Linked DNA regions of Sinobacterium norvegicum. The protein of the gene in region 1 interacts with the protein of each later gene in a pairwise test. Links are inferred from orthologs where the notes say so. Each region holds a gene or a part of one and is shown on either strand. Other genes may lie near its edges.

Region 1 (4,491 bases):
CATTTTCCTTAGGGTTGGCGATGTAATCGTCAAACTCATTGGGAATAATCCGCCACATTGTGTGAATAATACCGAGGGCGGTATAACAGTCGGCCACTTTCGGCACTAAAATACGAACGGCTCGAATATCATAGACCTGTGAAAAACCAATATTCTTGCGGTGCATCTTTCGCCAAATACTATAAATGTGCTTTGCACGGCCCTGCACATCGGCGTCGATACCGGCCTCCAACATTTTACCCTTGAGTGTGGCAATAATATCGGTGATAAACTCCTGCCTATCCAACCGCCGCTCATCAAGCAATGAGGCGATGCGCATATAAGCATCATCATGCAAGTAACGGAAAGCCAGATCTTCGAGTTCCCATTTGATATGGCCAATACCTAAACGGTGAGCTAGTGGTGCATAGATCTCAGAGACTTCTCTGGCCACTTTCTTACGGTAAGCTTCCGGTTGGTTTTTGGCGGCACGAATGGCGCAGGTTCGCTCTGCGAGCTTGATCAACGCCACGCGCACATCATCGACCATTGACACCAACATACGGCGAACATTATCAACCTGACTAGCACTTTGCCCCAACACAGACGCATCTTTACCCGAGGTAACCACCTCGCTGATGGCTACCATCTGCTGTACACCGATGATGAGGCCGCTGACAGCCTTGCCAAAAATGGCCTCTACTGTCGATATCTTTAATTTTTTCTCTCGCACCGCACGGTATAGTACTGCCGCCACCAGAGTCTCATGGTCGAGATGCAATTCACTGAGTATCTCAGCCATTTCCAAGCCAACCTCGTAGCTGTTTGTCCAGCCCGGGTAGTGATCCTTGGTGCGTTGGGACGCAGAATTAGCGATATCACAGGCTTCTGTCAGCTGCTCACGGTTGAGATTGCTGGGGTGCCTGGGTAATCGATCAATCCATTCATCGATTTTGACCCGTCCCTCATCATCGATGGGGTATGCCTTACGAACTTGAACCATTATTATTCCCTAATATACGACGTCGCATTGCTGTCTTGATGTGAATCTTAGACAGCAATACTTATACCAAGTTTATTGGTCAAAAACACCCGTGCTTAAGTATCGGTCACCACGGTCACAAATTATGGCAACTATGACGGCATTTTCGACTTGCCTGCTGAGCGCCAAGGCGCCGGCTACAGCCCCGCCGCTCGACACGCCACAGAAAATCCCCTCTTCTGTGGCCAACCTCTTCATTGTCAGCTCAGCACTCTGCTGATCAATATCTATAATCCGATCGACTCGACTGCGATCAAAAATCTTTGGCAGATATGCCTCTGGCCACCGACGAATCCCGGGAATAGCTGCACCATCTTGGGGCTGAAGCCCGACGATTTCGATGTCTGAATTTTGCTCTTTTAAATAGCGCGAGGTGCCCATGATGGTACCCGTTGTCCCCATAGAGCTAACAAAATGGCTGATATTGCCAGCCGTTTGCTGCCAAATTTCAGGACCAGTACCGGTGTAATGAGCCATTGGGTTGTCGTCATTACCAAACTGATCCAATACCACGCCCTGCCCCAAACGTTGCATCTCTGCCGCCAAATCTCTTGCCCCCTCCATGCCCTGCTGTTGAGTCACTTCAATCAGCTCTGCACCATAGGCTGTCATCGCCAGCTTCCGTTCGGCACTCATATGCGTAGGCATGATTAAGACCATTTTATAGCCCTTAATAGCGGCCGCCATAGCCAATGCTATGCCTGTATTGCCGCTGGTTGCCTCTATCAGAGTGTCGCCGGGCTTGATATCGCCTCGAGCCTCAGCCCGAGTAATCATCGACATCGCCGGCCGGTCTTTGACCGAGCCTGCCGGATTATTACCCTCGAGCTTGACTAATATAGTATTACTCGTCTCTCCTGCCAAGCGTTGCAGCCGCACCAGCGGAGTGTTGCCAACATAAGCCTCTATAGTTGGGTAATTCATTGTTATCTATTGCCTTTATGGGGGTTTTTGACACGACAAATATCGATATGACTGGTAATAGTGATCAAACGACGGCTATTATACCTGACATCAAAAATTCTTGGCGAATATAGCCTAAGATGATAACGAATAACATCGTTAAGCTAATAATTAATATAAAGAGTTGGGTTTATGGCTAATTGGAGTTTGCGCAAGAGAATTATTTTACTTGCCCTCACCCCCTCCGCGTTAATCACCTTACTACTGGGTAGCTATCAGGTGCTTAATCGCATCGAAGAACGCAACCTCTTACTTGATCAACGTGCCTATGCCAGCACCATCCAAATTGCCGCTGTCAGCAAGACCCTGCTAGCGCTCGACGATAACATACTGCTCAAGGAGCTGTTGCGCAACGCACTCGAAGAACCCGGTGTCAGAGCCATTCGCCTGTATGACCAACAGCGACGACTGATTAATCGTAGCGGACCAAAAATGATCGCCGTCAACGTTGCCGACCAACAGCGGCTGGGCGACGGCATTCAAAGCTACTCATCTGAGCTTACCCGGCGATACTCTCGGCCAATATTAACTCGAGATTTGATTATTGATAGTGCTGACAAGGCGGAGCCCATTGGCTGGGTCGAAATAGAGTACGATCTTCACAGCCTGACATTACAAACCTACCGCAACGTCATAATCAGCGTGTTACTGATCATTGCCAGCCTCACCGCCTGCTTAGTTATTGCCATAAAAGTCGCCAATAGATTCAAATCTGCCACCGATCAGATTGGCGAGGCCATTGACAACATCATCGACGGGGATTATGAGACCTTACTTACCGTCCATGGCAATGACGAACTCAGCCAGATCAGTAACCGACTCAACCTTCTCAGCGACACCTTATTACAGCTCAATATTGAAACAGAATACAATATCGAGCAAACCACCGGCGACCTTCGTCAGACGCTGGAGACGATTGAGGTTCAGAATATTGAACTGGACATTGCCCGACGCGAGGCGCTGGAAGCCAGCCGCATCAAATCTGAATTCCTCGCCAATACCAGTCATGAAATAAGAACACCACTGAACGGTATTATTGGCTTTAGCAATTTGTTACTCAAAGACATTACCGATGGTCGCCACCGAGACCAGTTGGAGACCATACGACTCTCGGCCGAGGGCTTACTGGCCATTATTAATGACATTCTTGACCTCTCTAAAATTGAGGCCGGTAAGCTGGTACTCGACAATGCATCGATTAACATTCGTGAGATTATCGAAGACTCACTCACCATGTTGGCACCCTCGGCCCACGATAAGAATTTAGAACTTATTTTGTTGAGCTACAGTGATATACCAGCCTGCGTCATTGGCGACCCGCTGCGCATCAAACAAATTACGACCAACCTGCTAAGCAATGCGATTAAATTCAGTGAGCAGGGCAATATTATTGTGCGCATTAAGCTCAAAGAAATCCATGACGGCCAAGCACTGCTTGTTATCAGCGTTACCGACTCCGGTATTGGCCTCTCTGAGCATCAACAACTCAATATATTTAACGCCTTTACCCAGGCGGACGCCTCTACATCAAGAGACTACGGCGGCACAGGGCTGGGACTGGTCATTTGTAAGCGCTTGGTCGAACAAATGGGTGGCGAGATCGGCCTGGACAGCGAGCCCGACAAAGGCGCCACTTTCTGGTACACCTTGCGGGCAAAACTGCCCAACAAGGTTGCCTCACTGCCCCCGATGGATGCTTTGGTCGAAAAGAATATCGGCCTGTATTCATGCAACAGTGCAGTCAGCTTAGCACTACGACACCAATTAGAGGGCTGGCAGGCACATGTCTATTGCTTTAACAGCAGTGAAGAGCTCATTCACAATGACAATAATATCGATTTATCGGCAACGATTATTATCCCCGATGAGGATGAGCTTGATGAACAAACCCTGACTACCATGCTGGCCAATGTTAATCAGCGGTATAACTGCCGCTCCGTGGTGCTGCTACCAACCGCCATTGGCTCTCATTACGAGTCCTTATTTGGCCAGGACCAATGTATTGCGTTAAGCCGTCCAGCGCCACATGCAAAGCTTTATCAGGCACTGGACACCATCAGTAATGACTACGACCTCATCGCAGCAGAGTTCCAACAACTCAGTGAAGATGGCGTAAAATTCAGCGTGCTGGCTGTCGATGACAATGACTCCAACCTTAAATTATTGCTCGTGTTGTTAGAAGATCTTGGCATGCATGTCACCCTGGCCCATGACGGCCAGCAGGCACTGGACCTCTGCGACCAACAGCGTTTCGATATAATCCTAATGGATATTCAAATGCCTGTGGTAGACGGAGTACAAGCAACTCGAGCGATTCGCATCGGCAACAGCCCAAACCGGACAACCCCGGTGATCGCCGTAACTGCCCATGCCCAGGCTGAAGAAAAGCGCAATCTCATGCAGGCTGGCTTTAATGATCATCTCAGCAAACCCATCGATATCGCCATCCTGGAAAAAACGCTGCACACTTGGACCAATAGCTCACAGTTTATTGAGCATGAGAGAAA
Region 2 (6,789 bases), 1.2 Mb from region 1 along the record:
AGCGACCCCTTTGCCAACAGCTCGACCTCTGGCGATAGTTTTTTAACGGTCGATCAGGCCTATCAAACCGATGTCAGCGTCATCAACGAGCAACTCACCCGCATTCACTGGCAGATCACCGACGGCTACTACCTCTATCGCCACGCCTTCAAAGTTAAAATCAACGGCGACAATATTACCGATGCCGTTACCATTCCTGAGGGACTGGCCAAACAGGATGAATACTTCGGCGATGTAAACGTCTATTACCAACAGGCTGAGATCGACATCACCTCGCAACCAGCATCCGCCTATGACTTGAGCGTCACCTATCAAGGCTGTGCCGATGCCGGCCTGTGCTACCCGCCAGAAACCATCCACTATCGCGTCGACCCCAGCACCGGCAGTGTCGCCCTGGCCGATAGCAGCGGCGGCAACACCTCAGCCGTCACGGCAATCCCAGTCGCCCCCGCCATTGCCAACGATGGCAACAGTTCGATCTTCGTCATCATCATTTTCGCCCTGCTCGGCGGTATGATTCTCAACCTCATGCCCTGCGTGCTACCGGTACTATCACTGAAAGCGCTGGCAATGAACAACCAGGATATCGAGCACTCCCGCCAGCAAAGCTGGGCCTATACCGCCGGCGTTGTTATCAGCTTTGTTGCCATCGCCCTGCTGTTAATTATCTTACGCTCACTCGGCGAGGCGATTGGCTGGGGCTTTCAATTGCAGACGCCCTGGTTTGTGGCACTGCTGGCGTACCTCTTTTTATTCCTCGGCCTGGCCATGGCCGGCTATACCGAATTGGGCAGTTCACTGATGGGCGCCGGCCAGTCATTAACCCAGGGCAACAGCCGCCAGAGTTCATTCTTTACCGGCGTCTTGGCCACCGTGGTCGCCAGCCCTTGCACCGCACCTTTTATGGGGGCTGCCACCGGTTACGCGCTGACCCAATCAACACCCGTCGCCATTATCGTCTTCGCCAGCCTCGGCTTGGGCATGGCCTTGCCGATGCTATTGATTAGCTATATTCCCAGCCTCCACGACAAACTGCCCAAGCCCGGCGCCTGGATGATCCGTTTCAAGGAGTTTTTAGCCTTTCCTTTATATGCCACCGCATTGTGGTTGCTATGGGTGGTCGGCCGTCAAACCGGTATCGACGGCGCAATCACGGTACTCGGCGGTGGTATTCTCATCGCCTACGCACTGTGGGCATGGCGCGGTAAGAGCAAGGCCAGAGTCACCGCCATCGTCGCGCTGTTAGCCGCCTTCTACCCGCTGGCGAATAACCAGTTGCAGCCCCTAAGCCAGCAGAATAGCGTCGCCGACAGCGAGTACCAAGTCTTTAGCGAATCATATTTGGCCGAGCTACAGCAGCAGGGTAAACCGGTTTTTATCAATTTTACCGCCGACTGGTGTATCACCTGTTTGGCCAATGAAAAGACCGCGCTTAGCACCGAGAGAGTACAGGGGTTCTTCAAGCAGCAGGGCATCGTGGCACTGAAGGGCGATTGGACCAATTACAATCCCGAGATTACCGCCACACTGGCCAAGCATGGTCGTGGCGGCGTGCCGCTCTATCTTTTTTACCCAGCCGACAGTCAACAGCCTATTATTCTGCCGCAGTTGCTTACCGCCGATATCATCGAAGATCAAATAATGGATTCACTGTAAACTTAGCGGTGTCAAAATTCGGATTAACTTCGAGGAAAACACGGTGAATATGCTTACATGTTCACCGAATCGACAAAAATAGCATTTTTTGGTTGCCAAAAAGCCAAAAAATAGTGCAAAATCCCTCCCAATCGCTGAATAACGCTTGAAAACCGGTTTGACTCTGCTACTTTTAGAACTTAGCGGCAAGTTAGCGGCATAATAACCGATTATTCTAAGAAGTTTTATTTGGTAGCACATCGATATAGATGTTTTTATCGACAGAGGATTTTTACCGTGGCAAACATTCTTGTACTCAACGGCCCCAACCTAAACCTATTAGGCAGCCGCGAGCCCGAAATTTACGGTTACAGCACTCTGGAAGATATTAACCAGCAATTGGTGCAAAGTGCCAGTGATGCCGGCCACCAACTCGACGACCTGCAGAGCAACGCAGAACACGAGCTGATCGACCGTATTCACCAAGCACAGGGCAATATTGATTTCATCATTATCAACCCCGGCGCCTTTACCCATACCAGTGTTGCTCTGCGCGACGCCCTTGCCGGTGTGGCCATTCCCTTTATCGAAGTCCATCTTTCCAACGTCCACGCCAGAGAGCCCTTCAGAAAGCATTCCTATTTATCGGATATTGCTGAAGGTGTGATCTGTGGCTTGGGTGTCGACAGTTATCACCTCGCCCTGCAAGCCGTTATCGGCAAGCTCGGCGTTTAACCCCCTATTATTTAACCACCGTATTAAGGCGTTATTATGGATATCAGAAAAGTTAAAAAACTGATCGAACTACTTGAAGAATCAAACATCGATGAGCTTGAAATAAAAGAAGGCGAAGAGTCTGTGCGCATCAGCCGTAATGGTTCCTCTGCCACAGCGCCTGTTTATGCTCAGCCAGCAGCCGTTGCCCCCGCGCCCGTTGCTGCAGCTGCCGCACCTGCTGCTGCCGTTGAAGCAGAGCCTGCCACCCCGGCTGGCCACAGCGTTAACTCGCCTATGGTTGGCACCTTCTATCGTTCACCCGCACCCGGCGCCTCTTCTTTCGTAGAAGTCGGTCAACAGGTCAAGGTTGGCGACATTATCTGTATTGTTGAAGCAATGAAGATGATGAACCAGATCGAAGCCGACAAGGCCGGTACTGTGCAAGCTATCTTGGTAGATGATGGCCAGCCAGTAGAATTCGATCAGCCACTAGTCACTATCGGTTAATCCGCAACAACAGCGAGGTATCCACAATGGAAAAAGTTGTTATTGCTAACCGCGGTGAGATTGCTCTGCGCATCCTGCGTGCCTGTAAAGAATTAGGCATTAAGACTGTTGCTGTGCACTCCACCGCCGACCGTGATCTCAAACACGTCCGCCTGGCCGACGAGGCTGTCTGCATCGGTAAAGCACCATCGACAGAAAGCTATCTTAAGGGCTCAAGTATTATCAGTGCCGCCGAAGTCACCGGCGCCGATGGCATTCACCCAGGCTACGGTTTCTTGGCAGAAAACGCCGAGTTCGCCGAACAGGTAGAAAACAGCGGCTTCACCTTTATTGGCCCAACTGCCGATACGATTCGCACCATGGGCGACAAAGTCGCCGCGATCAAGGCGATGATTACCGCTGGCGTACCCACAGTCCCAGGCTCAAACGGCCCGTTGACTGACGACTCAGCTCGCTCGCTACGCATTGCCAATGAGATCGGCTTCCCGGTCATCATCAAGGCTGCTGCCGGTGGCGGTGGTCGTGGCATGCGCGTGGTTCACGATGAAAACGAACTGCTCAACAGCATTCAGTTGACCAAGTCTGAGGCTCGCGTCGCCTTTGGCGATGACACGGTTTACCTGGAGAAATTCCTCGGCAACCCTCGTCACGTTGAGATCCAGGTCTTAGCCGACGGCCAGGGCAACGCCATCCACCTGTTTGATCGCGACTGCTCACTGCAGCGTCGCCATCAGAAGGTATTAGAAGAAGCACCGGCACCGGGCATCCCCGATGACATCCGTGAGAAAGTGGCCATGGATTGTGTGCAGGCCTGTATCGATATTGGCTACCGCGGCGCTGGCACCTTCGAGTTCTTGTATGAGGACGGCGGCTTCTACTTCATCGAGATGAACACCCGTGTTCAGGTCGAGCACCCGGTGACAGAAATGATTACCGGCATCGACATCGTCAAGTGGCAGTTACGCATTGCCGCTGGAGAAAAGCTGACGGTCAAGCAGGAAGATATCAAAATCAACGGCCACTCTATCGAGTGTCGCATCAACGCTGAAGACTCGAAAACCTTTATGCCCAGCCCCGGTAAGGTCACGCACTACCATGCCCCTGGCGGCAACGGTATCCGTGTCGACTCTCACCTGTACAGCGGCTACAGCGTGCCTCCGCACTATGATTCTTTGATTGCCAAAGTCATCAGTTACGGCAGCACCCGTGAAGAAGCGCTCAACCGTATGGACAACGCCCTCGACGAGCTATTGATCGAAGGCATTCGCAGCAACGTTGCCCTGCAAAAAGAACTTGTTAACGACAAAGGTTTCCGCAAGGGTGGTGTTAATATTCACTATCTTGAGAAGAAACTCGGCCTGCAATAAGCTCGAACTTAGTGGCAGCATCCGTGACGGCAGCTACGCCGTCACCGCTGCCACTAATGCCCCGCCCTGCGCCACCGCGCAACTCTGCACTGATTATTGACCAGCCTTGACATCGTTTACTTGCCTTTTATCCGCCGCACTATAGAATCGCTGCTCAGCTTACCCCACAGGATTAACGACCATGCCATGGATTCAAATCAATTTTGATACCAACCCCGATGACGCTCCGGGATTAGAAGACGCCTTGTTAGAGGCCGGCAGCGTGGCGGTGACCCTGCAGGATAATGCCGACCAACCCCTGTTTGAACCGGCTATTGGCGAGACGCCGCTGTGGTCACACACCCGCGTCACCGCGCTGTTTGACGCCGAGGTTGACCTAAGTATGGCACTGCGCATGATCGCCGCCTGCTACCAGCAAGATCTGCCACCGCACCGCAGTGAAATCCTCGAAGACAAGGACTGGGAGCGCGAGTGGATCAAGAACTACAAGCCGATGAAGTTTGGCCAGCGCCTGTGGATCTGCCCAAGCTGGATGGCCCCGCCAGAGCCGGATGCGGTGAATATTTTACTCGATCCCGGCCTCGCCTTTGGCACGGGTACTCACCCGACAACGGCACAGTGCTTAGAGTGGTTAGATAGCGCCGATGTCGCCGGTAAAACCGTCGTCGACTACGGCTGCGGCTCTGGTATCTTGGCCATCGCGGCACTGCTGCTGGGCGCCGAGAAAGTCATCGGCACCGACATCGATCCGCAGGCACTGGTTGCCAGTCGCGACAATGCCCAGCGTAACGGTATTGCCGACGAGCGCTTCGAACTCTACTACCCTGAGCAAATGAATGAAAAATACCCCGAGCTGAAGGCTGACATCGTATTGGCCAATATTCTCGCAGGCCCTCTGGTCGAGCTATCCGACACCTTAACAGGTCTGGCTAAACCCGGTGCAGATGTTGTACTCTCAGGTATATTGGATGTACAAGCCGAGGCAATTCGCCAGTGTTATAGTCAACAATGTGACGTCCGACAAATAGTCAATCAAGAAGAATGGATTCGTGTAGACGCTGTTAAGTCTGCACAGTAGTATCGCAACAACAACAATTTTAGTAGGACGATACCGTCATTATGGAGCCAAAAGTTACTCGCTGCCCTAACTGCCAAACCGCATTTAGGGTAACAGAACATCAGCTAACGCTTGCCGCTGGCAGTGTGCGCTGTGGCTCCTGCCTCAACGTCTTTGCCGCCGCCGATCACTGGGACGACAACGACGATGATACAAATATTACCGACGACAGCCCCTCGCTGCCCCCAACTCTTGCCGAAGACCCGCTGTTTAATTTCAGTCTCGGCAACGATGACAGCCAGCACGACAACTCGACCACCGGCAACAGCTCGAGCAACAGCGCACTCAGCGATAGCTTTATCAACCTTGAGGCCCTCGATGAGCCGCAGGGCTTCAGCGATGTCGATGTCTTCAGCAACAATGAAGACAGCGACGATGACGAGGATGATGAATCGTGGGCTCGGGCGCTGCTTGAGGAAATCGAACAGTCCAGCCCAGAAGAACTGTACCAACCCACGAACACCCCAGACGAAACCGACAGCGACCACGCACAGCCCTCGGTCGATCACAGTCCCGCCGATGAGGTGGACGAGCAGCCAGCTGCCAGCCCTCATCAAGCCGACAGTTTCAGCGCAGACTCACCGATTGCCGACCGCGCCGCTCTGGTCAATGCCATTGAATCTGAGCCGGTCGAGCTACACCATCACCACAATCACAGTAAACAATGGCTATGGTCAGCCCTCAGCGTCTTAATGCTGGTCATTCTGCTCGCCCAGTACGCCTGGTTCAATATCAACAGCCTGAGCCGTGAAAGCACACTCCGCCCGTGGTACCAAAAAGTCTGCGAGCATATCGGCTGCCAATTACCGCCACTTTATGACATCAGCAAAATCAGCAGCCGCAACATTATCGTCCGGCCTAATACCGACAACGACCAACTGCTCAATGTCGACATGATTATTATCAATAACGCCAATTTCGACCAGCCCTACCCGAAGATTCGGGTGACCTTTAGTGATGTCAATAATACCGTGATCAGCTCCCGCGGCTTTACCAAGGATGAATATTTGCACGGCGAGCTGAGTGGCAGCAAGCAAATGCCTAAGCAGCGACAAATACATGTGCCGCTGCTATTGGTCAGCCCCGGTGACAACGCCATCAACTATAAGATTACTTTCGAAGCGGACGAAAAAAAATAATCAAGCCCTAAAGAGAAAAAATCGAACAAAAAAACAGCAGTTTTTCCGCCCTTCTCTCTTTCCCCGCCTCGCTAGAATCTGTATTATAGCGCCCCTCAAAACGGCTCTACTCGACCGATTTCAACGCTATTGTGCGTCGACCTGTTTTCGTCGTCGCCGTTATTTATCCACAGCTTAAAAGGTATCACCCGTTGGTCCAGATTGGCGCTTACAAGATAGAGGGAAAAGCGGTGCTTGCACCGATGGCCGGTGTTACCGACCGTCCTTTCCGTCAGCTTTGCAAGCAGTTCGGCGCCGCTCTTGTGGT

The links.
Region 2: the proteins of cysM (region 1) and accC interact in binary tests that used the Escherichia coli proteins (3 or more experiments, as listed by UniProt). The link is inferred for Sinobacterium norvegicum from one-to-one orthologs.

What each region holds. Positions count from the first base shown.
Region 1 is NZ_CAKLPX010000001.1:574,500-578,990, forward strand. Bases 1-2,990 are described here. They hold cysM (cysteine synthase CysM), read right to left. Parts: upstream 1,946-2,990; coding sequence 1,055-1,945; downstream 1-1,054. Other genes in these bases: relA (GTP diphosphokinase), read right to left, coding at 1-982; L9P87_RS02480 (ATP-binding protein), read left to right, coding at 2,117-2,990. Outside these bases: more of L9P87_RS02480, read left to right, coding at 2,991-4,491. UniProt on the Escherichia coli protein: Two cysteine synthase enzymes are found. Both catalyze the same reaction. Cysteine synthase B can also use thiosulfate in place of sulfide to give cysteine thiosulfonate as a product.
Region 2 is NZ_CAKLPX010000001.1:1,732,360-1,739,148, forward strand. What follows is about bases 2,145-5,055. They hold accC (acetyl-CoA carboxylase biotin carboxylase subunit), read left to right. Parts: upstream 2,145-2,885; coding sequence 2,886-4,226; downstream 4,227-5,055. Other genes in these bases: aroQ (type II 3-dehydroquinate dehydratase), read left to right, coding at 2,145-2,370; accB (acetyl-CoA carboxylase biotin carboxyl carrier protein), read left to right, coding at 2,407-2,859; prmA (50S ribosomal protein L11 methyltransferase), read left to right, coding at 4,408-5,055. Also shown: L9P87_RS07755 (protein-disulfide reductase DsbD family protein), read left to right, coding at 1-1,656; more of aroQ, read left to right, coding at 1,933-2,144; more of prmA, read left to right, coding at 5,056-5,304; L9P87_RS07780 (DUF3426 domain-containing protein), read left to right, coding at 5,346-6,482; tRNA dihydrouridine synthase DusB, read left to right, coding at 6,674-6,789. UniProt on the Escherichia coli protein: This protein is a component of the acetyl coenzyme A carboxylase complex; first, biotin carboxylase catalyzes the carboxylation of the carrier protein and then the transcarboxylase transfers the carboxyl group to form malonyl-CoA.